4 regions of the Thauera mechernichensis genome follow, and region 1 is predicted to be linked to each of the others. Evidence: predicted binding sites of a transcription regulator. Region 1 holds the regulator's gene; each other region holds the start of a gene.
The links. The regulator sigma-54, encoded in region 1, starts transcription at its own class of promoters, with help from an activator protein. The targets are predictions, from matches to a motif close to TGGCACGCTTNCTGCTNA.

Region 2: fliE (flagellar hook-basal body complex protein FliE) is a predicted target of sigma-54. The motif match lies at 4,249-4,266, and genes of this name have one in related genera.
Region 3: P7F68_RS13185 (pilin) is a predicted target of sigma-54. The motif match lies at 3,184-3,201, and genes of this name have one in related genera.
Region 4: P7F68_RS01800 (PEP-CTERM sorting domain-containing protein) is a predicted target of sigma-54. The motif match lies at 4,033-4,050, and genes of this name have one in related genera.

The regions. Positions count from the first base shown of each region.
Region 1 is NZ_JARQZE010000003.1:185,147-192,164, reverse strand. It holds gene P7F68_RS05895 (AsmA family protein) at 1-884, opposite strand, end outside; gene hprK (HPr(Ser) kinase/phosphatase) at 898-1,833, opposite strand; gene ptsN (PTS IIA-like nitrogen regulatory protein PtsN) at 1,802-2,287, opposite strand; gene hpf (ribosome hibernation-promoting factor, HPF/YfiA family) at 2,424-2,747, opposite strand; gene P7F68_RS05875 (RNA polymerase factor sigma-54) at 2,765-4,231, opposite strand; gene lptB (LPS export ABC transporter ATP-binding protein) at 4,254-4,976, opposite strand; gene recX (recombination regulator RecX) at 4,963-5,412, opposite strand; gene recA (recombinase RecA) at 5,429-6,460, opposite strand; gene pncC (nicotinamide-nucleotide amidase) at 6,603-7,018, opposite strand, start outside.
Region 2 is NZ_JARQZE010000002.1:309,071-316,088, forward strand. It holds gene fliF (flagellar basal-body MS-ring/collar protein FliF) at 1-1,320, opposite strand, end outside; gene P7F68_RS04360 (sensor histidine kinase) at 1,539-2,702, shown strand; gene P7F68_RS04365 (sigma-54-dependent transcriptional regulator) at 2,699-4,156, shown strand; gene fliE (flagellar hook-basal body complex protein FliE) at 4,310-4,633, shown strand; gene P7F68_RS04375 (DUF2325 domain-containing protein) at 4,800-5,453, opposite strand; gene P7F68_RS04380 (hypothetical protein) at 5,599-5,907, opposite strand; gene P7F68_RS04385 (helix-turn-helix domain-containing protein) at 6,219-6,695, opposite strand; gene P7F68_RS04390 (class I SAM-dependent methyltransferase) at 6,694-7,018, shown strand, end outside.
Region 3 is NZ_JARQZE010000009.1:72,068-79,085, reverse strand. It holds gene P7F68_RS13195 (O-antigen ligase family protein) at 1-1,164, opposite strand, end outside; gene P7F68_RS13190 (sulfatase-like hydrolase/transferase) at 1,217-2,605, opposite strand; gene P7F68_RS13185 (pilin) at 2,781-3,134, opposite strand; gene P7F68_RS13180 (glutathione S-transferase) at 3,681-4,292, opposite strand; gene P7F68_RS13175 (alpha/beta hydrolase) at 4,422-5,078, opposite strand; gene P7F68_RS13170 ((2Fe-2S) ferredoxin domain-containing protein) at 5,075-5,398, opposite strand; gene P7F68_RS13165 (VanZ family protein) at 5,448-6,548, opposite strand; gene P7F68_RS13160 (transglutaminase family protein) at 6,859-7,018, shown strand, end outside.
Region 4 is NZ_JARQZE010000001.1:350,403-357,420, reverse strand. It holds gene P7F68_RS01820 (CBS domain-containing protein) at 108-503, opposite strand; gene P7F68_RS01815 (hypothetical protein) at 512-859, opposite strand; gene P7F68_RS01810 (DUF1538 domain-containing protein) at 856-2,376, opposite strand; gene P7F68_RS01805 (low molecular weight protein-tyrosine-phosphatase) at 2,620-3,057, opposite strand; gene P7F68_RS01800 (PEP-CTERM sorting domain-containing protein) at 3,127-3,942, opposite strand; gene P7F68_RS01795 (methyl-accepting chemotaxis protein) at 4,171-6,168, opposite strand; gene P7F68_RS01790 (VOC family protein) at 6,363-6,839, opposite strand.

The DNA.
Region 1 (7,018 bases):
AACTGAATTGCGGGGCGCGTGGGCTCGGTGACGGCAACGCGGCCTTCGATCCGGGTGTCGTCGACGATGGCATGCAGCCGTTCGAACACGATCGAGTCGGCGTCTGCGCGCAGCGCCGCTTCGATCTGCCCCCGGGGCCGAATGCCGTCGCTACGGCCGAAGCGCACCGACAGGTCCGATAGCTCGACCACCTCGTCCTGGATGCTGATGCGGACACGCGAGTCGATTGCGATGTCCATGGTCGCGCTCATCCCGCTGCTGCCCAGCGTGAAGCTGGATTGCAGCGGGAAGGGGGCTCCCGGCCTGATCTCGCTTGCCTGAAGCTGGAGTTTGGTGAGTTGCAGCTGGGTGTTGTCGCGGAGATCGGTCCACGACACGCTCGCCCCCTGGATGTCGATGCCCCCAATCGCGAGTGCGAGTGCGCCGGCCGTCGTCGCGGTGTCGCCCCGGGGCGCTGCGGCTGGCGCGCTCCCCGCAGTGTCCGCGTCCGCCGTCGACCAGTTCGTACGCCCGTCGGCCGCACGCACCAACTTGAGGGCGAGGCCGTCGATGGCGATGCGGTCGATGTCGAGTTCGCCGCGCAGCAGCGGCAACAGGCGTGCGCGGGCCTGCAGCCTGGCAATGCGGGCAAAGGGGGCGTCGCCGAAACCTGGCGCATCGGCAAGGACGGCATCCCTTGCCTCGATGCCCAGCCATGGATAGAACGAGAGATTCAGCGTGCCATCGATCTGCAGCGACCGACCGGTGTGGCGCATGAACTCGGCGGTGATGCGCTCGCGGTGGTCGTTGGCGTCGAAGCGCAGTGCGATCCAGGCTGCAAGTGCAGCGACGAGCGCGATGAGGATGCCGATCGTGATCAGCAGATAGCGTATCGGCGTTCTCATCGCGCCGCCTGCATCAGTCTTCCGGCGGCGTCATCGCCCGCGTCTGGCGTTCGATGAAGTCCTGGGTCGAATCGATGCCACGCAATTGCAGGATGGTCGAGCGCACCGCCGCCTCGAGCAGAACGGCCAGGTTACGGCCGGCCGCAACCGGCAGCACGACGCGTGCAATTGCAACGCCCAGGATGTCCTGGACCTCTTGCTGCAAGGGCAGGCGGCTGGGATCGCCGGGGCCCGGCTGGCGGCGCTCGAGGTGGCAGATCAGGCGCAGGCGCATCTTCCGGCGGCACGCCGTTTCACCGAAGATGGTGCGGATGTTGAGAATGCCCAGGCCGCGCACTTCGATGAAGTCCTGCAGCATCTCGGGGCTGCGCCCCTCGAGTACGGTGGGAGCGATGCGCGACAGTTCGACGACGTCATCGGCCACCAGGCCGTGACCGCGGGAAATGAGCTCCAGCGCGAGCTCCGATTTGCCTGCACCCGAGTCGCCGGTGATCAGTACGCCCAGTCCGAGCACATCCATGAACACGCCGTGCAGCGAGGTCTTCTCCGCCAGCTCGCGCGACAGGTAGAGCCGCAACTGGTCGATCACGCTTGCCGATGGGTGGGCTGCGCTGAACAGTGCGACGTCGTGTGCCACGCAAACCCCATGCACGATATTGGGAACTTCGCAGCCGTCGGCGACGATCAGGGCTGGCGGGTGCGCGGAGCAGATCTCGTTGAGGTGGTGAGCAACCTTGTCGTTTGACTGGCGGCGCGCCCATTCGAGCTCCGCCGCGCCCATGACCTGCAGCCGTGTGGGGTGGATGAGGTTGAGGTGGCCGACGAGATCGGCCGGCCACATGCGGTCCTCGGCGACCGCGAGGCTCGCGCCGAGGTTGCCGCTGATGTGGTTCAGCTGCAGGTTGTCGCGATGCGCCTCATACAGCCGCGCGACGCTGGTCTGCCGCATCGGCGCCCCAGTTCATGAACATCTGGTGGATATGGTCCGCATCCGGCGCGGCTTGCAGCGCTTCGCGGAAGCCGCGGTCGCTGAACATCTGAGCCAGCTCGGAGAGCAGTTGCAGGTGGGTCTCGTTGGCTTGCTCGGGGACCAGCAGCACGAACAACATGTTCACCGGGCGGCCATCGGGCGAGTCGAACTGCACCGGGCTCGCAAGGCGCAGGAACGCACCTGCCGCCTCCTTGAGACCCTTGATGCGCCCGTGCGGAATCGCAATGCCCTGGCCGAGGCCAGTGGAGCCGAGGCGCTCCCTCGCGAACAGGCTGTCGAACACGGTGCTGCGCCCGATGCCCTGATTGTTTTCGAACAGCAGGCCCGCCTGCTCGAAGACGCGCTTCTTGCTGCTCGCGTCGAGGTCGACCACCACATTGGACAGTGGCAGGAGTTGGGATATCAGGCTCATTCGCTGGAGGGTTCGCGCAATATCGCAGGCATTCCGGTCGCAGGGTGCGACCGGCCGTCCCGGGGCATGCTGGCGCCGCGTCTTGGAAACGGGCGCATTATAACCATACCCCGGACGTGGGGCTGAAACGAAAGCGTCAGGCTTCGGGGGCCTGGTGCTTGATCGTCTCGTGGTTGTGGTCGGCCAGTTTCTGCTTGTACTTCTGCACCTGGCGGTCGAGCTTGTCGGTCATCGCGTCGATGGCCGCGTACAGGTCGGCATCATCGCTTTCGACGAAGATGTCCTTGCCGCGCACGTGCAGGGTGACCTCGGCCTTCTGCTTGAGCTTCTCGACCGAGAGGATCACCGCGACACTGGTGACGTTGTCGAAGTGACGGATGACGCGATCAAGCTTGGAGGTGACGTAGTCGCGAATGGCCGGAGTGACTTCGACGTGGCGCCCGGTGATGTTGAGATTCATGTTGACTCCTGTTTTTGTCAGATGGATTTGCGCAGGCTGACCGGCGGGATATTGAGGGATTCGCGATACTTGGCGATCGTGCGCCGTGCGACCACGATACCCTGCTGGCCAAGGACTTCGGCAATCTTGGCGTCGGACAGCGGTTTCTTGCTGTCCTCGGCGTCGACCAGTTGGCGAATCAGCGCGCGAATCGCCGTGGACGAGGCCGCTCCACCGGTGTCGGTGGCGACGTGACTACCGAAGAAATACTTGAGTTCGAACACCCCGCGCGGACTCGCCATGTACTTCTGCGTGGTCACGCGCGACACGGTGGACTCGTGCAGCTCGAGTTGGTCCGCGATCTCCCGGAGGGTGAGTGGTCGCATTGCCACCTCCCCATGATCGAAGAACTGCCTCTGCTGGTCAACGATGGCCTGGGACACCCGGAGGATGGTGTCGAAGCGCTGCTGCACGTTCTTGATCAGCCAGCGTGCCTCCTGCAACTGTCCGCTCAGGCCGCCACCCTGGCCGCGGTTCTGCTGCAGCAGGCTGGCATACAGGCGGTTGATGCGCAGACGCGGCATTGCCTCCTGGTTCAGGCTGACCGTCCACCGCCCGCGCAGCTTGCGTACGACCACATCCGGCAGTACGTAGCGCGTCTCGGCGTTCGAGTAACGCGAGCCGGGGTGGGGGTCGAGGCTGCAGATCAGGGCATGGGCGGCGCGCAGGGCTTCGTCGTCGCAGCCGGTCAGCTTCTTGAGCTTGACGAAGTTGCGCTCGGCGAGCAGCTCGAGGTGCTTGTCGACGATCTCGAGCGCGAGCGTGCGCGTCGCCGAAGCCGGCAGGGTACGGAGCTGCAGCGACAGGCATTCGCTGGGGCTGCGCGCGCCGATGCCTGCGGGCTCGAGGTTCTGTACGTGGCGCAGCGCGATGTTCAGGTCATCGACATCGACGTCGGCGTCGTCCGGAAGCAGTTCGAGGAGCTCATCGAGCGGCTGGTGAAGGTAGCCGTCGTCATCCAAGGCTTCGATGATGAAGCGCACGAGGGCGCGGTCGCGGTCTGACAGCGGCGACAGCGACACCTGCTGGTCGAGATGGTCACGCAGGGAGACGCCAGCCGCCTGCAGTTCCTGGTAATCGACGTCGTCGTCGTCCTCGCTGCGGCTCGATGCGCCGCTGCCGACATTGGACCAGTCCATGCCTTCGTCGGCGCTGCCATGGTCGGCATGGTCGCCGGCCTCGCTGTCCGCAGCGCTGGCTGGCGCCTCGGGGGTGTTTGCCTGTTGCTGTCTGGCCTCGTGCTCGGGGGGGCTGCCCGGTGGTAGCGGTGGTACGAACTCGACACCGTCGCCGTCGCTGCGCTCGAGCATCGGGTTCTCGAGCAGGAAGCGCTCGATCTCCTGGTTCAGCTCGATGGTCGACAGCTGCAGCAGCTTGATCGACTGCTGCAGCTGCGGCGTCAGGGTAAGGTGCTGGGAGAGCTTGAGCTGGAGGCTTGGTTTCATCGCTGTCGACGCGCGCGCGGATTCACAGGCGGAAATGCTCGCCCAGGTAAACCTGGCGCACCCTTTCGTTGTCGATGATCTCGGCCGGTTCGCCGCTTGCCAGTACCCGGCCCTCGCTGATGATGTACGCACGATCGCAGATGCCGAGCGTCTCGCGCACGTTGTGGTCCGTGATCAGCACGCCGATGCCGCGCTCCTTGAGGAAGCGGATGATCTTCTGGATGTCGATGACCGCGATCGGGTCGACCCCTGCGAAGGGTTCGTCGAGGAGGATCAGGCGCGGGTCGGTTGCAAGTGCGCGCGCGATCTCGCAACGTCGGCGCTCGCCGCCGGAGAGTGAGACGGCGGTGTTGTCGCGCAGGTGGTTGATGCCAAGCTCGAGCAGCAGTTCGTCGAGCCGGGTCTTCACCTGGTGCGCATCGAGCCCCTGGAGCTCGAGCACGGCACGGATGTTTTCGGCCACGGTGAGCTTGCGGAAGACGCTCATCTCCTGCGGCAGGTAGGACAGGCCCAGACGCGCACGGGCGTGGATCGGCAGGTGGGTGAGGTCGGTGCCGTCGAGGTTGATCTGGCCGCCGTCGGCACGGACCAAGCCTACGATCATGTAGAAACAGGTGGTCTTGCCGGCGCCGTTGGGGCCGAGCAGGCCGACGACCTCGCCCGAACCGACCTCGAAGCCGACGTCGTGGACCACGGTGCGCGCCTTGTAGCGCTTTTGCAGGCTGGAGACCTTAAGCAGACTCATCGCGGGGTTCTTTCAGCAGCTTGCGGATCAGTTCGGGTGCAAAGCCGCGGGTTTGCAGGAAACGGGCCTGGCGCGCCCATTCGCGCGCATCCGCCGGGGCCGCCTGGAAGCGGCTGCGCAGCACTGCGCGGGCACGCTCCAGTTCCGATTCTACGCACTCCGTGGCGAGTGTTGCCTCGATCAGTTCACGGTCGATCCCGCGCCGCGTCAGCTCGCTGCGCAGGCGGCTGCCGCCGAAGCGGTTGGCACGGGTGCGCACGTAGGCTTCGGCGTAGCGGCTGTCGGACTGCAGGCCGAGCTCGCCCATGCGCTCGATCACTGCCTGCACCTCGTCGGCCTCGCCGTGGGCGGCCAGCTTGCGCGCCAGCTCCGCGCGCGAGTGGTCGCGGCGGGCAAGATGGCGAAGCGCGCGTTCGCGCAGGCTGGGGGCGCCCATGGTGTCCTGGCTAGGCTCAGCTTTCCGTGGCCGTTGCCGGTGCCGCTGGCGGCAGTTCGGGCAGGCCGACGGCGACGCGGACCTTGTTTTCGATTTCGCGCGCAAGCGTCGGATTCGCACGCAGGAATTCGCGTGAGTTGTCCTTGCCCTGGCCGATCTTGTCGCCCTGGTAGGCATACCAGGCGCCGGACTTGTCGACGATCTTGTGTGTCACGCCCAGATCGATGATCTCGCCCTCGCGCGAGATGCCTTCGCCGTAGAGGATGTCGAAGTGGGCTTCCTTGAAGGGGGGCGAGACCTTGTTCTTGACGACCTTGACTCGGGTTTCGGAGCCGACCACCTCGTCGCCCTTCTTGATCGTGCCGGTGCGGCGGATGTCCATGCGCACGGAGGCATAGAACTTGAGTGCATTGCCGCCCGTGGTGGTCTCCGGGCTACCGAACATGACGCCGATCTTCATGCGGATCTGGTTGATGAAGATCACCAGCGTGTTGGTGCGCTTGATGTTGGCGGTGAGCTTGCGTAGCGCTTGCGACATCAGGCGCGCCTGCAGGCCGGGGAGCTGGTCGCCCATCTCGCCCTCGATCTCGGCCTTGGGGGTGAGCGCGGCGACCGAGTCGACGACGACCACGTCCACGCCGCCGGAGCGCACCAGCATGTCGGCGATCTCGAGCGCCTGCTCGCCGGTGTCGGGCTGCGAGATAAGCAGGTCCTGGATATTGACGCCAAGCTTCTCCGCGTAGCCGACGTCGAGCGCGTGCTCGGCGTCAATGAAGGCTGCCGTGCCGCCCAGCTTCTGCATCTCGGCGATCACCTGCAGGGTCAGCGTGGTCTTGCCCGAGGATTCCGGGCCGTAGATCTCGACGACCCGGCCGCGCGGCAGGCCACCGAGGCCGAGCGCGATGTCGAGGCCGAGCGAGCCGGTGGAGACGGTCTGGATGTCACGTTCGACGTTGCCGTCGCCCATGCGCATGATCGACCCTTTGCCGAACTGCTTTTCGATCTGGGAGAGCGCGGCGGCGAGGGCCTTGGCCTTGTTGTCGTCCATGGAGGTGCGTCCTGTGTGATTGGCGGATTATGGCACAAAGATTGCAGGCATGCGGACGGCCGCGCCTGATGCCGCTAGTTTAAGACGTGTATGGAAATACAGCAAACGGCGGAGTTGCTGAAGCGGACGGGGCAGGCTCGCGTCAGTGCGTCAGTGCAAGTACGCCCTGCAGTGCGCGGATCACGGTCTGTCTGCGCACGGCGCGACGATCGCCGGCGAATTGCAGGGTCAGGGCGCTTTGCTCGCCGGCGCGCAAGGCCCAGCCGATGCACACCGTGCCCACGGGCTTGGCCGGGCTGCCGCCGCTGGGGCCGGCAATGCCGGATACGGCGACGGCGACCGTGGCGATGCTGCGATCAAGTGCCCCGGCGGCCATCTCGCGAACGGTGGCCTCGCTGACCGCACCTTGGGTTGCGAGGGTGTGGGCGGATACGCCCAGCATGTCGATCTTGGCTTCGTTGGAGTAGGTGACGAAGCCGCGGTCGAACCAGGCCGAGCTGCCGCCGATCGCGGTAACGGCCTCTGCGATCCAGCCGCCGGTGCAGGACTCGGCGGTCG
Region 2 (7,018 bases), on a different contig from region 1:
GTTGGCCACGTTGATGCTGTCGCCGCGATCGGCGTTGTAGCCGACCGCCTCGCGCACCAGGTTGGTGATGCGGGCGATCTCTTCATCGGTGAGCGGGACGCTCGTCGGCGTACCGTCTGTGCCCGGGACGTTGCGGTTGTTGACGACGACGGCCACCGACAGGCGTTTGACCTGTCCTACCGCCTGCCTGATGTGCTGGATGTTGCGGTCGAGTTCGTAGTTGAGCACCGCGCTGCGGTTGCTGCTGACGTTTGCCGCGCCGATGCCGCCCGGGCCACCCGCGACCGGCGGGGCGGTGAGGGGCGCCGTGGCCGGCACCGGGGGCTGGTTGGTGAGCGCGCCGGGCACGCCTTGCGGCCCCTGCAGCGGGTTGATCGACTCGCTCGTCTGCTGGCTGCGGATGGCCTGGTCGGGGGAGGGGTTGGGCTTGAAGGTCTCTGCAGTCTGTTCGACCTGGTTGAAGTCGACGTCGGCGGCGACCTGGGCGCGGAAGTTGTCCTTGCCCACCATGGGAATCAGGATGTTCTCGATGCGCTCGATGAAGGCCTTCTCCATCGCCCGCACGTATTCGAGCTGGCGCGCATTGAGCCCGGCATTCATGAGCGGATCGGCCTGCTCGGTGAGCAGGCTGCCATTCTGGTCGATGATCTTGACGCCATCGGCGGTCATGCGCGGCACGCTCGACGACACCAGATGCACGATGCCGGCGACCTGGTTCTGGCTCAGAACCCGGCCCGGACGCATGTTGACCATCACCGAGGCGGTCGGGCGCTGTTCGTCGCGCAGGAAGGAGGTCTGCTTGGGCATTGCCAGGTGGACCCGGGCACCCGCGACCGCATCGATCGACTGCACGGTGCGCGACAACTCGCCTTCGAGCGCGCGCTGGAAATTGACCTGCTCATTGAACTGCGAGATGCCCAGCTTCTGGCCGTCCATCAGTTCGAAGCCTGCCAGCCCGCCCTTGGGCAAGCCTTCGGCTGCCAGGCGCAGCCGTGTCTCGTGAACCTGCGCCTGCGGAACGAGGATCGCGCTGCCGTTGGCCGACATGCGGTAGGGCACGTTCTGCTGCTGCAGGGCGGTGATGATCTGGCCGCCGTCGCGCTCATCGAGGTTGGAGAAAAGTACGGCGTAGTCGGGCGCCCGGTTCCATAGCAGCACGCCCACCACGAGCGCGATTGCAAGCGCGATCGCAGCGGCGGCGGCCAGCTTCTGCCGTTGCGACAGCGCGTTGATGTTCTGCATTGCCTGCTGCAGCCGGGAATCCGCTGCTGCGGGTGCGGTGCCTGGTGGGAGCTCTGCGGTATTGTCTGCTGCGGCCATGGTGGCTGTCCTGTCGCGTGCGCTTCTTCCGATGGCGGCATTGTCCGCCTGCCGCTGCAAGTCCCGTGATTCGATAAGCGGCATTTTTTGCCGCCTGTTTGCCGGCTAAGATAGCGCTCTTCCCCGCTACAGTGCATCTCGTGAAAACGGATTCCGCGCACACTCCCGCCCAGATCGCACCATCCGATGCCGCAGCAAGTACTGCGCCGGCAGGCGGCATGGCGGCGCCTGCACCTGCACTCGACGCCGCCCAGCTTGCCGAAGCCTTCGCGCTCTTCAGTCGCGCATCGGAGGAGCTGTCCTCGGCCTATGCGGCGCTGCAGGAGCAGGTGGGGCAGCTCACGGAGCGCCTCTCCGTATTGATGGGGGCGCTGCCAGCGGGCGTTCTCGTGCTCGATCGGATGGGGCGCATCGTTCAGGCCAACCGTGCGGCTGGTGAGCTGTTTGGTCGTGATCTTGCCGGTAGCGGGCGGGATGAGGCCTTGCGAGCGCTGGAGGAAACCGAGACGCCCGGCGAGTACCTGCTGCGCGGGGCGCGCATCGACCCCGGAGCCGAAGCGCGCCGCGTCGCGATGACCGAGGCCGAGCTCGAGTCGGGCGAGGAGCGCATCGTGTTGCTACATGACATCACCGATACCTTCCGCATGCGCCTGACCGCCGAGCGTAACGAACGTCTCGCGGCGATGGGCGAGATGGTCGCCGGCCTGGCGCACCAACTGCGCACACCGCTGGCCGCCGCCTTGCTCTACACGGGTAATCTGCGCCAGACCGAGCTCGATCCGGTGCAGCGCATCAATGTGGCGGATCGCGCGCTCGAGCGACTGCGTTACCTTGAGCGCCTGATTCGCGACATGCTGCTGTTCGCCCGTGGCGACAGCACGGGGCGCCACCGCTTCGAAGTGTGCGAACTGGTGACCGAGCTCACGCATACGCTCGAACCACTGGCGCGCGCACGCCAGCTTCGCTTCGAAAGCGCGTGTGCCTGCCCTCAGGCCCGTGTGCTGGGCGACCGCAAGGCCTTGGGTGGGGCGCTCACCAATCTGCTGGAGAATGGCATCCAGGCTTGCCCGCAGGGGGGGCAGCTTGCTTTCGCTGCGGTCGAGGTCGATGCGGCAGAGTCCGGCATCGGCTGCGCCGCAGTGCGCTTCACCGTACGCGACGGCGGCGCAGGCGTCGCACCCGAGCTCCAGGAGCGTCTCTTCGAGCCCTTCTTCACGACACGCGCCGAGGGCACGGGCCTTGGGCTGGCGATCGCGCGCGGTGTTGCGCGCGCCCATGGCGGCGACATCACGCTGCGGTCCAGCCCTGGGCAGGGCGCCGAATTCACGCTGACCGTGCCACTGGTCACGGCCTCCGCTTCGAATGGGGACGAACCCACATGATCGACACCCTGAACATCCTTGTCGTCGAGGACGACGCTGCGCTGCGCGATGCGGTCTGTTTCACCCTGGAGATGGCCCACCACGGCGTCGTCGGCGCCGACGGTGGGCCCGCTGCTCTGGCCGCACTGGAAGAGGGGCATTTCAACCTCGTGGTCACCGATCTGCGCATGCAGCCCATGGACGGCCTGCAGCTCCTGCACGAGATCCGCGCGCGCTGGCCGCAACTGCCAGTGCTGCTGATGACCGCCTACGGCGACGTGGACAAAGCGGTGGCTGCGATGCGCGGCGGCGCCTGCGATTTCCTCATGAAGCCTTTCGAGCCCGAGGTGCTGCTCGAGAACGTGCGCCGCTATGCCGCCGTGCAGCCGGATGCGGAGGATACCGTCGCCGAGGATCCGCACACGCGCAACCTGCTCGCGCTCGCCGCGCGTGTCGCCGAGACCGACGCTACGGTCATGCTCTCGGGCGAATCGGGGACCGGCAAGGAGGTGTTTGCGCGCTACATCCATGAGCATTCGCCGCGCGCCGGCAAGGCCTTCATCGCCATCAACTGCGCGGCCATTCCCGAGAACCTGCTGGAGGCGACGCTGTTCGGCTACGAGAAGGGCGCGTTCACCGGTGCGCAGTCCGCCCAGCCGGGCAAGTTCGAGCAGGCACAGGGTGGCACCATCCTGCTCGATGAGATCTCCGAGATGCCACTGGGCTTGCAGGCCAAGCTGTTGCGCGTGCTGCAGGAGCGCGAGGTCGAGCGCGTGGGCGGCAAGAAACCGGTGGAACTCGACATCCGCGTGCTGGCCACCAGCAACCGCAACATGCCTGCGGAGGTCGCTGCCGGGCGTTTCCGCGAAGACCTCTATTACCGTCTCAACGTATTCCCGATTGCGATTCCTGCGCTGCGCGAGCGCCCGGGCGACATCGTTCCGCTCGCACGCCACTTCCTTGCACGCCATGCGGCCCGTCTGAAGCGCCTGGTGCGGTTCTCGCCCGAGGCCGAGGCCTTGCTGCCGCGATACGGCTGGCCCGGTAATGTCCGCGAGCTCGAGAATACGATGCACCGCGTGCTCATCCTCACCACAGGGGATGAGGTGAGCGCGGAAACGGTGAGGCTATGCCTGCCGCACTGGAACCCGGGGGCGGCAGATGTTGCCGCTGTGTCGGCAATATCTGCCGCTTCGATGTCGGCAATTGCGCCCATCTTCCCGACGCCGCCGGCCCAGGCGCCCTTGCAGGCCGCGCCGGCAGCTGCAGATGCTGGCCTGCTTCCTGCATCTGCAGCTGCCGGGGCCGGGCCCCAGCGTCCTGCCAACATGAAGGATCTGGAGCGCGAACATATCCTCTCGACCTTGCGCGAATTGGGTGGCTCGCGCAAGAAAACCGTTGAAAAACTTGGCATTTCGGAGCGCACCCTGCGCTACAAGCTGCAGCAGTACCGTACCGAAGGGTATGACTGCTGAGCCTGATTGTCGGGTGTCGGCAGGATGACCAAGGGGCTTGCAGGGCCTGAAGCGAGCCGAGGCGACTCCGTGGCCGCTGCCATCGTAGCCGGTGGCATGCCGTTTGCTCTGCTACACTGACGTCACCGAACACCCTGAGGCTGGGGAACGCACATGGATACCCGTGGAATCGACCAGATGCTGAGCGAACTGCGCTCGGTGTCGCAGGCTGCACAAGGCAAGGCCGTATCGCCCGCCGATGCGCCGGCCGGTGGCGTGAACTTTGCCGACGTGCTGGGAAACGCGCTCAAGGACGTCAGTGCGGCCCAGGGCGAGGCCAGGGCAATGGCGCAGAACTTTTCAGCCGGCGACCCGAACGTCAATCTCCAGGACGTCATGGTCAACCTGCAGAAGGCGAGTCTGTCCTTCCAGCAGATGGTGCAGGTGCGCAACCGCTTGGTCACGGCTTACCAGGACATCATGAACATGCCGGTGTGAGATCTGCTCCGCCGCATACGTTCAGTGGACTCAAAGAAGTCTGAGGCCTCGCGCTCGGCACCAGCCTGAACAAGCTTCGAACCCGGTTCGTGCGCTCACCCCGCGCGCAGCGCGGGTGAAAAATGTCTTCTGCTCGTGTGGGAAAGGCGCAGGGTGTCCGTCGGAGTCAGCGCTGAGCCTTGGGTATCGCACTTGGGCGTTCGACGAGAAGACATGGCTTGCCGGTGCGCCGGCAATGGTCGCGCACACGCCAGTAGGCGTTCTGGCTGATGCAGCCAGCCTGGCAGATCACCAGGTCGGCCGCACGCACGCTGTGCTCGATGCGTGCAATGTCATCCGCATCGCCAGCCGGATCATGGGTGAAGTGTCCGCCGGCCATCTCGACCAGCCGCATCATGAACCGCGCCGCTGCTTCGTCCTGGCCGAGGCACAGGACCGAGCGGTTATCCAGGCGGCTCAACACGGTGGCCTTCTCCAGGTTCAGTGGGCGGCCCTCCTCGGGGTGACCGTGGCGGGCGTAGCGATCACGCATCAGCTCCTGGATGCGCTCCATCAGCACGCGGACCTTCCTCGTGAGCGTGAGCCGGGTAGGCAGGCCGGGGATGGTCTGCTCGATCTCGGCACGCTCGTCACGAAGAAGCGCGATCTGCGTGTCACGGCGGATCACTTCCGCCCGCAAGCGCATGATCTCGGCCTGCAGTGCCTGGATCTCGACGGACTGACGGGCGATGAGGTCGGTGCAGCGCGCCTGGGCTCGGCCGTGGGTCGTTATGAGCGCACGGTGCTCGCCGGCGAGTTGGTCGAAAGCCTGTTCGTTCATGGTCAAGCCTCCATCCGGTCCCTTGGGCTTATCTGATTGACGAGGGGACGGTTCGAGATGTTCTAGAAACTGGTGCAGCATGGCCGGTGTTTCGTCCCGGCACGCGTCACTTCTGCCGGGACGGTCAATTGCCAGGCGGGCACGCTCAGTGGCGCATCGACGGGTGGGCGTGTGCCGCCGGCAGTGGTGCGCTGCCGGCGTTGTGCTCGACCATGCCGCACCACTGGGCACGGGCTTGCGCCATGACTTGCGCGAAATGCGACGGGAGTTCGGGGTGATGCTGGAGGAACAGAAGGTTGGCTGCGATCTTCTTCGCCAGAAGTGGATGCACGTCACACGGACCTGAGGCGGTTTGTCCGGGGGCGGGGTCGGCGTAGCGCGTCATCAGCGCAACAGTGGCCGCGATGAGCCCCAGCGGGCAGGGGGTCTGGCGCTCCTCGGCATCGAATTCCATCATCGGGCTCCTGAGTCAGGGACGATTGAAGCGCCTGCACTTCAACCTTATGTGCCATGTTATAGTTAATGAGAAGTATTCGCAATAGCATGTTAATACATGGCAGAGCCCAACGGCGTTGGCTGGGCACTGGGCATGGGATTTGGCCGCCATCTGCTGGCAGCACATGTTCGGCCTGCCGTGCGGCATCTCACCGTTGATAGCGCCCGGCTCTGCGGAGCAGGGCGAGGATAAGCTCGCCGAATTTCCCCCGCTTTTACCCCCGCTTGCGCGCGGTAGACGATGGCTCCGCGCTGCTCGTGAGCCGGCAGTCAAATCGGATCGGTGCCATGGTTGAGACCGCCAGACACCGACTTCGGCGTGCGCCCGAAATACCGCGCAAATGCCGCGCTGAAACTGGCGGGGTGCTCGTAACCGACCGCGTAGGCAGCCTGTGCCACTCGCGATCCGGACTCCAGTAGCGTCCACGCACGTCGCATGCGCAACTCCAGCAGGAATCGATGGGGTGGGGCGCCGAACAGTTCGCGAAAGCCCTGTTTGAACTTGCACTCGTTCATGCCCACGGTGGTGCTGAGATACGCGATCGTCAATGCACGGTCCATGTGGCTTCGCATCAGGTCGCGGGCGCGCTGGAGCTTGTCGATGTCGTCGGCGCCGAGATGCGTGGATGACGGCGCGGCGGACGCGCCGGTCGGCATGAGCGGGCGCAGATACTCGGCCGCGAGGGTCAGCGCGGCGATGTGCCGATCCAGCGGCGTCGCTTCGGAGGCGAGCAGGGGGCGCAGCATGGCGCGACACCAGGGCGGGCTTTCCGGCGTGGTTTTCGATTTCCCCGAAGCCGTGGCTGTCGCGGCTGAGAACATCGCCGCCGCAGGCCTCGCAGACCGGCTCTCCGTGCTCGGCGGAGATGTGGCGGTCGACGCGATCGGCAGTGTGGGCGGTAGCGACTACGACCTCGTCTGGTGTTCCTCGGTGCTGCACTTCGTGCCGGATACCGAGGCGGTCCTGCGCAAGATCCTGGCCGCGCTGCGGCCGGGCGGCGCATTGATCTGCGCGCACGCAGAGATCGGCGACACGCCGGCCGCTGCCGTCGAGGTGTTGCAGTACTACC
Region 3 (7,018 bases), on a different contig from region 1:
GAAGACGCCATCCACGATTGAAAGCGCCCATAGACCCATTGTCAGCGCAACGCCAAGTACGAGTTCAGCCGGCATCTTGCCATGTCCGAGCTGAGCGCAATACATGCGCAGCCCCTTGGTAGTGAGCCATCCGAGAGACAACAGAACCAACAGTGCGCCGATTGCTCCCCACTCAATCAATAGTTGCAGGAGGCCGTTGTGCGCCTGCACGGCTCCTCCCTTGGTCCAGACGGCGAGGAAGCCTTCGCCACCCCAGCCCAAGAGTGGGCGCTCGGCAATATAAGGCAGCAAATGAGACCAGATCGTGAGTCGACTGGTACTGAGCTGATCAAGGGACGCCGCTGTCGCAGAGCGCTCGAAAGCTCCCAGCCAGCCCATCGACCGCTGGCCGATGTCAAAGTGCGCGGATAGTGCCAGCGCGAGCACTGTGCCGACGAGCAGCGTGCCCCACCCTCTTGCGTGCCGTCTCGGAGAAAAGTGCAGAGACAGCGCAAAAAGTCCCACAAGCGCGGCAAGGAAGGCACCGCGACCGCCACTCCAAAGGAGTATCGAAAGCGCGACTACGTATGCAGCTAAAGCCAATCTTCCTTGCACGCCTCGATACTGGAGCGCCCCCCAGCTTGAGACGATGACGCCGACGCAGAGGAAATACCCGGCATGGCGTATGTGATTGAACAACGGGGGAGCATGAAACCATGGGTACGCATACGGATCCTCGGTCGATATCCAGCGCACGGCCAGGGCCACGAGGTAGAAGATTGTCGCTGCAAGAATCGCGTTTACAAAACAGTTGATTGCCCATCTTCTCGACATGAACCAGGCCGCACAGAACGCGCCAAATGCCATGTGGGCGCATGCACCGATCACGCGGCTCCAGTCCGACGTCTCTATCGCGTCGTATTGCGCGAGCCCGTTCGAGATGATCAACGACAGTGCTGTGAGTGCGGCCACCGATGCATAGGAGGCAAGTCTGGATAGGCTGCCGCGAAGATAGTAGATTGATGCTGTCGAGAAGGTGATCTGCAGGGTTGCAATAGTGATGTTGTTTTCCTGGATCGTACTGGAGTTGAACAGTCCAAGGCCAAAAAAGCATGCGAACAATAGTAGAAGCTCTGTCGTGCGCATATCTCCAGGCGCTTGACTGCGTTGGTCGAATAGCTTCATCGTGACCGTATCCATGCCTCTAAATGGACCGAGGTCCTGGTCTTGCCTGGAATCACTGTGCCGGCGTCTTGAAGCGTACCCACGGAACTGAGCCCGAGCGGAAATTCTCCTCGCGCTCCTTCAGATTGAGCATGTTGGGTGCGTGGTCACCAACGATGATTACATCAACGTCCCTTAGCGACTCATGCCTCAGTTGTTCTGCGAGCCCGGCGAAAAAGTCAGCCTGCAGGCGTATCAGCCTGCAAGTTTCCGTTTCTTCCGGGAGGTTCAGTGCAGTGCAGTCGGCGGCGGGGCCGCGGAGATCCCGAAGGTCATAAGGGGCATGCGTGTTCAAGGTGAGCCAGTACATGAAGCGCTTGCCAGGTTTACTGAAGAAATCCTCCAGGACGGGCAGCATGTCAAGGTCGCATGCGCCGGGGAACGAGTAGCAGCGACGCGGCCAGATCCGGTCTTCGAAAAACGTCGTTTCCTGAAAGCCAACTCGAGGGTACCAATGCCGCCTGTCGTACATGAGGCTGGTTGCACCGTGCATTGCACCCGTGGTGTAGCCTGCGTCTTGAAGCTTGTTTGGTAGGCAGTTCTCAAAGCCGACCTGTGTCTTACGAAGATCAAAGTGCAGAAGGGTAAGTTTGCACAGTTCTCGCAACTCGCCCGCGATAGTGAACCCATGGAAAAGCATTTCCCCGCTTTGATACTTCCCCTCTGATAGCGAGATTAGCGGCGCTAATAGAGCCTCGTTGACTCTGGGGCTATTCGTCGAGCCCCAGGATTCAACAACGATAAGCAGCAGTCGGTCCTCGTTGCCCAGTTGATTGAACCACGGCTGTGATGCTCCATCGGGCCCTGGGTTCAGCGCACTGCCGTCGCCGTTCAGTTGATCCAGGAAGGCGGACGATCGCATTGAGATGAGGGTGGATGTTTGACTCGCAATCGCCGGGGCTTCCAGTTTCCTATAGGTCGCCATGCGGTCGCCATCGCCGCTAGTGCTCATTAACAGCCACGCTGATGCTGCAAGAATGTTCAGCGTAATCAGAGCGGTCAACGGTGTGATGCGTTTTCCTGCGATGGAGAGAGTCACCAGCTTGCCGGCGAATATCACCATGACTGCCATCATGAGCAGAAGGTGATCTGTTGATGCCAGCGCCGTGAATTTCAGTAGATAGAGAAGATCGGAGAGCCTAGGAAACGGGTAAAGCTGGCCGAGCAGAACCAATGCGTCAGTCAAGAGAAACAGCGCGGCCAGAGTCAAGCCAAGGCTTGGCAAACCAAAGGCGATGAGGACGACTGCGATCGCATAATCTAGGTTGATCCATGCGCGATCCGTGCCGGTCAAGTTTGCAGCTATCAGAAATCCGGCATTGAGCGCCAGTGCGAGAGCGATCGACAATGCTGAATTCTCGATCGTCACGGCGCTATTTAATTTAGATGATCCAATGTGCATTTATGCTTTCGTCGCTTGGTCGATTTCTCTGGATCTTCAATTGCCGTTTTTTCAAGTAAAGCACATGCTTGAAGGTGGGTTGAATCTAGAAAAAAGCCGCCGAGTTTGCATCTCGGCGGCTTTCTTTCACTGCGCTTAATCAGGCGCGTGATGTTACGCATCCACAGCCTTGGGCTTAGCTACCAAGTGCGCAGGAGGTGGTTGTCCAGTCACACGTGATGGTGACGTCGGTGTTACCTTTCGCGCCTTTGGCGGTCAAGTTGCCAGTCAGGTCTGCGACCGTCGCCGGTGTTAGTGTGCCACCGGGGCTCTCGCATGCTTTCCACACAGGAGCATTGAGGGTCATGCCGGCAGTCACTGCCGCAGCGCGTGACTTGACGTAGGCGTTTGCCTCTGCAAGGCACGAATTGTCAGACGACTTCTTCACGTAATCCTGATACGCCGGCAGCGCCACTGCGGCCAAAATACCAATGATCGCCACCACGATCATCAGTTCGATCAGGGTGAAACCTTGTTGTGCCTTTTTCATGTCAGTGCTCCTTGAGAGGGAAACCACGGTAAGTCCGCTTGCGTACTCTTTAGCAACCCCCGTGCCAGCCCAGAAAACCCTGGTTTTCGTGACGCACTGCCGCCGATGTGACACGAATACAGGGCGGAATGTGACAAACACCCCGAGGCGGGCTGTCAACATGTGACAAAGGGGCGTGCGGCTCGGCGCGTCTGGCATGGGTGCCCGAACCCTGAAAGCCTGTGTGAAAACTGGGGATCAGGTCTTTCATCTGCTCACCCCGCCCGCTGCACGGCCAAGCCGACCTTGTCTGCCGCCCGCGCCAGCGTGTCGTCCGCTGCCGTACGGGCTTGCGGAGTCTGGGCGAGTACGAAGGTGCGCGACTCGCCGGCCAAGGTCGGGCCTGGTTTGCAGCCGTCGCCAGGCGTCGTTGTCGAACTGCCGGTACAGCGTATCCGCCGTGCTCACGATGCGATCGCGCTGCTGCCCACGATGGAAGCCCTGACCTACAGCTACACCCGCACGCCCCCTGTCCCCGGTTGCGCCCTCTGTCCGTGCCTGCCTGCGTCACCCCGCCGGCGGCTGGGTGTTGGCGAAGCTGGGCCGCGCAAACAGGCGGTCGGCGAAGGGGACCAGCCCGGGGTGGCGGCTGCGCCAGTCGAGGTCGGGAAAGCGTAGGTCGAGGTAGGCGAGGGCGACACCCACGGCGATGTCGCCGAGCTGCATGGCGCTGCCGTTGAACCAGTGGCGGTCGTCGAGGCGGCGCTCGAGCTCGGCCAGGCCGCGGTCGATCTTGTCTTTCTGGCGTTCGATCTCGCGTGCGCTGCGCTCGCCGTCGGGGCGGCGCGATTCGAGCAAGGCGGCGACCGCGGCGTCGGTTACGCCGTCGGCGAGGGCCTCGGTCTGGCGCACGCGCACGGCGTCGAGCGCGTCGGCCGGCAGCAGGGCAGGCGGCGCGGCGAGGGTTTCCAGGTAGCCGGCGATGACCGGGGAGTCGAAGAAGGTTTCTCCGGTGGCGGTGATCAGCACCGGCACCTTGCCCAGCGGGTTGAGCGTGGGGATGCGGGTGTTGACCTCCCAGGGCGAATCCACCACCAGCTCGAAAGGCAGTGCCTTTTCGGCGAGGATGATGCGGATCTTGCGGGCGTAGGGGCTGGTGAGCGAGGCGAGCAGTTTCATGGCGGCGTGTCTCCCTAGGGGTGAAGAGCACGATACGCCACGCTGCAGGCCGCCGACATTAGGGAAACCGGAGAGCTTGTGGGCGAACGCCCGGCGGCAGGGCGCGCGCCCTGCCTGGCGGTGCGCCGCTCAGGCGGGATCGACGTTGCGTGCGATCAGCTCGCGGATGAGATGCAGCTTGCCGTGGAAGAAGTGGTCCGCCCCCGGGACGACCACGATGGGCTGCTCCTGCGGTCGCGCCCAGTCGAGCACGTTGGCCAGCGCCACGGTTTCGTCGTGCTCGCCGTGGATGACCAGGGCGGGGATATTCTTGGGCAGCGCGGGGGTGTCGTAGCTGCGTCCGCTGCCGGTGGTGTCGCCCGCGGCCATGCCGACGAGGACGAGCTGGCGCGGCGGTGCGATGCCGTCGGCCAGGCGCTTGGCGACGCGTACCTGCACGTAGCCGCCAAAAGAGAAGCCGCCCAGCGCCAGCGGCTTCGCCCCCCAGCGCGACTCGGCCCAGCTGATCACCGCCAGCATGTCCTCGGTCTCGCCCTCGCCATGGTCGTGCGTGCCCTCGCTCTTGCCCACACCGCGGAAGTTGGGGCGGATCACGGCGTAGCCGAGGTCGCGGTAGGCGCGCGCCAGGGTGTGCGCCACCTTGTTGGTGTTGGCGCCGCCAAAGAGCGGGTGCGGGTGGCATACCAGGGCGATGCCCTTGACCGCCTCGGGGGCGTCGATGAGTGCTTCGATGTGGCCGGCGGGGCCGCGCAGCAGGGCGGGCTCGGTGGGCAGCGGCCGGCTCATGCCGCGCCCTCGGGCAGGCGCAGGTGGTCGACGATGCGGCCTTCGCGCAGGTGGCTGTCGATGATCTCGTCGATGTCTTCCTTGTCGACGTAGGTGTACCAGACGTTGTCCGGGTACACGACGATCACCGGGCCGTCGTCGCAGCGTCCCAGGCAACCCGCCTTGTTGACGCGCACGCTGCCCTGGCCCTTGAGGCCGAGCGCTGCGGTGCGTTCCTTGGCGTAGGTCTGCAACTCGCTGGCGCGATGGTCGTTGCAACAGGACTCACCTGCCGGACGCTGGTTGCAGCAGAAGAAAACGTGGTGTTTGAAGTAGCTCATGCCATCTCTCTTGGGCGGGGCAGCGGCGGGGGCGCTGCGCTGGCGGCCATTATAGGTGGCGCCGGCGCGGGTGTGCCGGGCTGGCGAGGCGTTCGCCGCGCCACAGCCCGAGCGCGGACAGATAGGCCAGTGCCAGGTAGGGCCACAGGCTGTCGACCAGCTGGGTGAGGCCGTGGAAGTTGAGGAAGTTGCTGTAGCTGGTGAGCTGCTGGTTGTAGGGCAGGTAAGGGTTCTCCGGGATCAGGTTGACCAGCGCGGTGGCCAGCAACAGGCCGGCGCCGGCCAGCGCGTGCTGTGCATAGCGCGGCAGCAGCAGGCAGGGCAGCAGCAGGGCAGCGCCGATCATCATGCCGCGTTCGGCGCCGGGGGTGAGCCAGGCCAGCGGCGCGGCGGGTTCGAAGAAGGTCCACGTGGCTAGCGTCTTGGCGAGCACGCCCAGGCCGAGCACCAGCAGCACGGGGGCCGGGTTGGCGCTGCGTGTCATGCAGCGCGCGAACAGGCCCACGGCGAGCAGTGCGCTGGCGGTGAGCGCGGTGTCGAAGGCGATGAAGCGTTCCGGACTGAAGGGCAGGGGGGCAGGGATGCCGAGCAGGCTGCGCAGGTCTCCACTGGAGAACAGCAAGTCGTTGGCGGTGAGTTGGCCGAGCAGCCACAGGCCCAGCAGCACCAGCCCGGCCTCGCCGCTGCGTCCGCCGATGACGTATTGCGCCCGCCAGCGTTGCAGCCGGCCTTGCGGGCCGAACAAGGCGCCGCCCCAGCGTGCGCCAAGCATTGCGCCCACCAGGGCGCCCGCGATGTTGCCGCCCAGGTCGAGGTTGCTGGCGACGCGGGTGGGCAGGTAGTTCTGCGCCGCCTCCAGGCCGAAGCTGAGCAGGCCTGCGAGTACCGTTGCCACCGCCAGCGTGCGCGCCATGCCCCAGCCTTGCGGCAGCGCGGCGGCGAACAGGAAGCCGAGCGGCAGGTAGCCGAGGATGTTGAACAGGAAGTCCTCGACGATGAAGTAGCGCGGCCATGGCGCCCACAACCAGTCGAACGCCGGCAGCCCGCTGTCGCGCCATCCGGTCAGCGGATGCAGGCAGGCATAGGCGACGAGCAGGGCGTAGGCGAGCGCCAGGGCGCGCGGCAGGGATGATGATGTGCTGGCGGGCATCGTTAGAGGGCAGACGAGCCCACGAGTGTAACGGCAACGGAGGGTGGACAAGGCAGGGTAGGTGAGGGTTGCCGGGCAATGACACGACTTGCTGCATCGGCGCAGGGCGCTCGGACGATGCAAGGCTCGCCGTTGGCGCCGCGCGATGGTGCCAGGCACCAAGCTGGTGCGCGTGCGGGCGGGCGTGGTGCGCCAGTCCGCGAAAAACCGCCCCCTGCTGCTGGCGATGCCTTGTGCTGCGGCTGGTTTGTCGGTTGCACGAATCTTGCTGTCGAGCTTGTATCGACCACCTGCACGCCGCGAGGGCTCCGTGTCCATCCACGTCAAACTGAACCACGTCACCCACTACCGCTACGACCGTCCCGTGGCCCTGTCGCCACAGGTCGTGCGCCTGCGCCCGGCGCCGCATTGCCGGACGCCGATCCATGCCTACTCGCTCAAGGTCGAGCCGGCCGAGCACTTCATCAACT
Region 4 (7,018 bases), on a different contig from region 1:
GACCCCCGTCGCCTTCAACCCCTCGCGGCTTGCGCCGCTCCTACAGGGGGGCGACGCGCGTTGGGTTTGCTGTAGGAGCGGCGCCAGCCGCGAGCTTTTCGGGCCGATCAGGCCTCTTCGTCGGCGAGCTTGAGGATGGCGCCGACGATGTCGGACATGGTGACGATGCCGGCGAGCTCGTTGGATGAGGTGACCAGCAGGCGGCGGACGCCGATATTGACCATGAGGCGGGCGGCGTGCTTGACGTCGAGCTCGCGCGAGATGGTCAGCGCTGGCTTTGCGCAGATGTCGTAGACATTGACGAGGTCGATGTCCCCCTCTTCGGCGACGATCGTCTTGAGGATGTTGGTGTAGGTGATGATGCCGTAGGCGTCATGGGCGTCGCGCTTCTCGACCACCAGCGACTTGACCTTGTTCTGCTTCATCACCCGCATGGCTTCGCGGATGGTTGCGAAGGGCGATACCGTCACCACTTCGCGCAACATGATGTCCTTGACCAGCATGGGGGCTCCTAGATGTCGTGCTTGATGTGCTCTTCGAACTGCTGGATCTGGCGCATGTCGATGCCGGCGATGTGCTCGAGCGGGATGGTGAACACCACGCCACGGCTGCTGTTCTTGAGGTCGAGCTCGCGGCTGAGGTTCTTGAGCACGGAGAGCGAGAGCTTCTTCTCGAGCACCATCACCAGTACGGACTGGCTACCCTCGTAGGTGAGGCCGAAGAAGGTCTTCTTTTCCGTGGCGCCGATGCCGCGCCCGTCCAGCAGTGTGACGCCGCCTGCGCCCGAGCGCTTGGCGATGTCGATCGCCTGTTCTTCGAGATCCTCGGCGAGGATCGCGACAAGTACCGAGAACTTCACGTTTTTTCTCCTGTCGGCTTGAACCGCTCGGCGTAAAGAGCATAGAGCATCACGGTTACGATGGGAAAGATCGAGGCAAACGCGATGAGGCCGAAGCCGTCGATGAGCACGTTGCGCCCCTCGATGTTGGTGGCCAGCCCGATGCCCAGCGCAGTAACGAGCGGTACGGTCACCTCGGACGTGGTGACGCCGCCGAGGTCGAAGGCGAGGGGGACGATGTACTTGGGCGCCAGCCAGGTCAGCGCAATGACCAGGGCGTAGCCGCCCATGATGTAGTAGTGGATCGAGTCGCCGGTGATGATGCGATGCACGCCGATGGTGATGCCGATGGCCACGCCGATGGCGACCAGGATGCGGATGTGGTTGGCGTTGAGCCGCCCCTTGCCGGCTTCTTCGGCCTTCTGGCCGATGGCGATCAGCGCGGGCTCGGCCATGGTGGTGGCAAAGCCGATCGACAGTGCGAACAGGTATACCCAGGTGTAGGTGTCGAGGGCGACGAGCTGTTCCGCCATGGCGCGCCCGACCGGGAAGAGCCCGAGCTTGAGCCCGATCACGAAGGCATAGAGGCCGACGATGACCATGACGAAGCCGCCCACGACCTTGTGCAGGTGGGCGATCGGCTTGCGGATCACGCCGTACTGGAAGAACAGGATGACGACGATGATCGGCGCCACGTCGCGGAACATGGTGAGCAGGTCGACGAGCATGCCGGTGAGTGCGCCGAGCATGCCGGCGGGCTCGGGAATAGCGGCCGCAGCGGCCTGGGCGATGCCGGCCGCGGGCTGCGCGGCGGCGAGCGCGGGGCCGGCGCCGAGGCTGTAGACGAAGATGCCGTAGAGCTGCACCGAGATCATCGGCACCATCACCGCCAGCGCGACCAGGCCAAAGCCGTGTGCGAGCGCGTTGCGGCCGCGGATCGATACCGCCAGGCCGATGCCGAGCGAGGCGATCAGGGGCACGGTGACGATATTGGTGGTGACCCCGCCCGAGTCATAGGCGAGGCCGACGATTTCCTCGGGCGCAAAGAAGGTGACGGTGACCACCAGCAGGTAGCCGATGATCATGTACCAGTGCAGCGAATGGCCGAGGATGGTGCGCACCACGCCGAGCGCAACCACCGCGCCGACCGATGTCGCCACCAGGAGGCGCAGGGTGAATCCGTCGACTCGCCCGGCGCTGATCGTTTCGGCCTGGCTGGCGACGGCGATCAGCGCTGGCTCGGCGATCACCGCGGAGAAACCGAGCGCGAACCCGAACGCCATCAGCAGTGGCAGGGAGCCGCGCTTGGCAAAGGCGTTGGAGAGGTTCTTGCCGATCGGGAAGATGCCCAGCTCCAGCCCTTGCAGGAACAGGGCCACGCCCACCACCACCACCAGCAGCCCCGCAACCATCGACCCCAGGCCATCCGGCACCGTCTGCAAGACGATGGCCTGGAAGAAGGCGACGACGACGACGATGGGGAGCAGGTTGCGGAAGGAGTGCTGCAGGAGGTGCAGGAAATCCTTGAGGCCGTTCAAGCGCGGTCACCTGATGGAGAGATGTTCGACCGACATTTTCGCATGGCGCCCAGGAATCGGGGCCAGTCGATGGCGACGCGCGCCGGGTTTGTCGTAGGAGCGGCGCCAGCCGCGAGCTTTTCATCGGCCGCCCACCGACCCCCGTCGCCTTCAACCCCTCGCGGCTGGCGCCGCTCCTACAGGGGGCGCCGCGCGTTGGGTTTGCTGTAGGAGCGGCGCCAGCCGCGAGCTTTTCAACGGGATTTACAGGCGGGCAAGCCAGTCGTCGGTGGCTGCGCAGATGATGTCGCAGGCCAGGGCGTGGTGGTCCTGGCTGAGGCGGTAGGGGTCGGGGACTTCGACCTTGGACCAGTGCCCCAGCAGGAAGAGCTTGCCGCGTGCGGTGGGGGCGAGGTGGGTGGCGTATTCGAGGTGGTGTTTTTCCATCACCAGGATGATGTCGGCCCAGCGGCTGATCTCGGGGGTGAGCTGACGGGCGCGGTGGGCGGAGAGGTCGATGCCGCGGGCAAGCGCGATGGCCTGGGTGTCCGCGTCTGCAGCGTGGCCGACCAGGGCGCCGGTGCCGGCAGAGGCGACGGTGGCCGTGCGGCCACGATCGGCCAGGCGCTGGCGCAGGACGGCCTCGGCGAGCGGGCTGCGACAGATGTTGCCGGTGCAGAGGGTGAGGATCTTTTCGAACATGGCGGCATTATAAGAAAAAAGCCGACGCCCCCTTGCGAGGGCGTCGGCTGGTGCGGCGTGACCGGAAGGTCAGGCAGCTTGCTTGCGACGGCGCATGACACCCAGGCCAGCCAGACCGAGGCCGAGCAGCGCCAGCGAGGCGGGCTCGGGCACGGCGGTGACGGCGATGTTACGCATGGCGAAGCTGCCGTCGGTCAGGTTGTAGGTGGGGCTCTGCATGTAAGCGATGCGCTCGGCCTGCGAGTCCGGACGGCCCTGCAGGAAGGCAGCGTAGTCGGCAGCAGCCAGCAGCACGCCAGCGCCGTCCCAGCCGGAGGCCGTTTCGGTGATGGACATGGTCACGCTGGTGTCGGTGATGGTGCCGGTGATGGCGACGGTGCCAGCGCCGGTGGGGTCGCTGAACGAGGTGCCGAGCAGGCCGTTGAGCAGGCCGAGCACGCCCATGGTGGTGGCGCCGTCATAGCTGCCGTTGAAGCCGAACGAGATCGGGCTGGAGATCAGGCCCATGCCGAAGACGAACGGATACACGCCCGGGGTGAGGCCGGAGACGTTGAGGTCGCCCGAGAACACCTGGACGTTCGAGCTGATCGTGCGGCTGACGGTACCGCCAGGGCCGTCGAAGAAGGTGGCTTCGGCGTAGCCGGTGCCGCCGGCGAGGCCGGGGCCGACGCTGACGGTGTAGCTGCCCGACGGGGCAGCGGCCAGCGACAGGCTGCCGGACAGGCCGGTGAGCGCCACGTTGTAGGTCAGCGGGGTGCCGTCGGCGAAGCCGCTGATGGCGAAGTCGCCAGCCAGCGACTGGACGTTGCTGACATAGGCGGCCGAGGCGCCGGTCGACACGGCGGTGAGGGCGGCGGTCGCGGCGAGAAGGGCGTATTTCTTCATTGTCTGGGTCCTTTTAATCGGTTGTTGAACCGGTTAAGAGATTGCGCCTGGCCGGGTGGTGCCAAGCGTGAGCTTAATCGCTGTGGCAACAAAGCAAGTCGGATGCCAGAAATACAAGTTATTGATTTTTATGTGGATGGTGCGATTTGATGGGGGTGCTTATGCCCCCGGTGTAAAAAAAACCGACACTCGGGGGCTGTTTGGCAGCCTTGTACCGCGACCTCGGTGTCAGGTGCGGAAGCGCCCCACAAGGCTCGACAGCGCGCTTGCGACGCGGGCGAGCTCTTCGGCCGTGTCCGAGCTGGTGCGTGCGGCGCCGCTGTTTTCTTCGGTCATGGCGGCGATGCGCTCGGCGTTGGATGCGACCTGCTGGATGGCGATGTCCTGCTCGCGGATGGTGTGGGCCATGCCCTGCACGCTCTGTGCGACGCGCTCGGAGCTGTCGCCGATGCTGCGTAGCGCGGCTTCGGTGCGCGATACGAGCTCGAGGCTGCCGCTGACGTTGACGCCCGCGGCCTGCATCGAGTCGACGGTGCTGTCGACGTGTTGCTGGATCTCGTGGATGAGGGTGCTGATCTCGCGGGTCGACGAGGCGGTGCGTTCGGCGAGCTTGCGCACTTCGTCGGCGACGACCGCGAAGCCGCGGCCTTGCTCGCCTGCACGCGCGGCCTCGATGGCGGCGTTGAGGGCGAGCAGGTTGGTCTGCTCGGCGATCTCGCGAATGACGCCGACGATGCCGCCGATCTGCTTGGAACTGGCAGCCAGCGATTGAACGTCGGCCTGCGATGCGGTGACCTGGCTGGCGGCTTGCTCCACGCGGCCGACCATCTCTTGCATGATGTCCAGCGCCGAGTGCGTGTCGGCCGAGGCCTTGTCGACCAGTTCGGCAGCCGTGGCGGCGCGCGTGGCCGTCTCGCTGACGCTGCTCGAGACTTCGGTGGCGGCAGCGGCCACGGTGGCGGCCGATTCGGCCTGGATGTCGGCGCTGCGGCTGAGCTGGGTGCTCGATGCCGAGATGGACGCCGCCGCAGACGACACCCCCTCACTGGACGTGCGCGCTTCGGACAGGATGTGGCGGAAGGTGCCGATGAGGTTGTTGAACGCTTGGGCGGTGCGCTGCACTTCGGTCACGCCTTCGACCGGGATGCTGCGGGTGAAGTCCTTTTCGCTGGAAACCTGCTCGGCGATGCGCACGGCCTGGCTGAGCGGGCGGCTGATGCTGCGCCCGAGCAGGGCCGACACCACCAGCGTGGCGCCAATGGCCAGGACCGACAGGCCGATGGTGATGTAGAGGGTGCGCGTGCTGCTGTCGACCAGTTCGCCTGCGAGCTTGGCGATCTCGCCGTTGACCTGGCGCTCCAGGGCATAGAGGCGGTCGATGTAGGCGGTGCTGGTCGCGAACCAGTCTGCGCCTTTGATGCCGAATTCGCCATACGTCATGCGCTCGCTCATGACATCGCGCATGCGCTTGACGGCTTCGAGTTCGGGCGAAGCCTCGATCTGCTTGAGCGCGGCCCGGGCGTCGCTGCCCGCCACCGAGCCGAACAGCTCGAAGAAGGCGCGCTGGCGGTTGATGCGTTCGCTGATGGTGCGGTGCTGCTCGGGCGTGACCCAGTCGGCGCTGAAGGCGGCGGTGGTGAGCGCGCGTTCCTGGCCTGCGGCTTCCTTGGCGCGGATGAGCGCTTCGAGCGCAGTGGAGCGCTGTCCGATCAAGGGGTCGGAGTTGTAATGCGCGGCCCCCGCGGCGAGCTGGATGAGGTTGTCGATGGTGGCGGTGTAGTAGCGCGTGCTCTCGCCGATGGCGATGCTCAGTTGTTGCGCCTGCCTGCGGATGTCGGCGAGTTGGGCGAGCTGGCTTTCGACGTCGGCGACCTGCTTCTGGGCGGTCGGCGTGTCGGCGGTGATGGTCTGCTGGTGCCGGCTGCGGAACTGCGCGAGGGCGGTGTCGGTGTCGCGCTGGAAGCCGGGCAGGACGTCACGCATCTGGGAGCCCGAGGAGCTGATGAAGCCCGCGGTCGAGCCGCGCTCGATCTGCAGTCGGTGCACCAGTTCGCTGACAGCGGCACTGAGCCCAGACAGTTGCGCGGTGGTTTCGGCCGAACGCGAGCGCTCGAGCGCCGATTGTCCGAGCATGACGGCCAGCACGATGATGACGATGAGTGGAAGGGCGACGATCAGGCCAAGGCGGCTGGCGATCGAACTTGATGGGCGGCTGACGGGTTCCATCTGCGGTCCTTTTCTGCGGCGAGTAGCGGGCTTTGGCTGCGATGTCCGAGACCATCTTCAGCGGATGTGTCTTGCAGTTATCGACACGAGGATCGCCGACTTTACGGATTTGTCGGTATCGATTCCATATCGGCGATCAATCTCGCAACGCAGGAAGCCGCACGGGGGCGCGCCGCGCGCCCCCGGGGCCGTGGTCAGCCCGCCAGGCGCGCGAAGGCGTCCACGACTTCGGGCGGCGCCTGCACCAGTTCGATGAGCACGCCCTCGCCACCGATCGGGAACTCGTCGTTGCCCTTGGGGTGCAGGAAGGTGATGTCGAAGCCGGCCGCACCCCGGCGGATGCCGCCAGGCGCGAAGCGCACGCCGTTGGCGCTGAGCCATGCCACCGCCTTGGGCAGGTCGTCCACCCACAGGCCGACGTGGTTGAGCGGGGTGGTGTGCACCGCCGGCTTTTTCTCGGGATCCAGCGGCTGCATCAGGTCGACCTCGACCTTGAACGGGCCTGCGCCCATCGCGCAGATGTCTTCGTCCACGTTCTCGCGTTCGGACACGAAGTTGCCGGTGACCTCCAGGCCAAGCATGTCGACCCACAGCGTCTTGAGTTTGTCCTTGCTCGGGCCGCCGATGGCGATCTGCTGGATACCGAGGATCTTGAAGGGGCGCTGCGACATGATGCCTCCAGTGAGGTGTTGAGTTAAGAATTCATAATTATAGAGGAAGTCGCAACAAATCCACCCCGGATGCCCCTTCGTGTAGGCGCGGCGCCAGCCGCGAGGGGGTTGAAGGTGATGGGGCTGGGTGGGACCCGAAAAAGCTCGCGGCTTGCGCCGCTCCTACAGCGAAGACCACC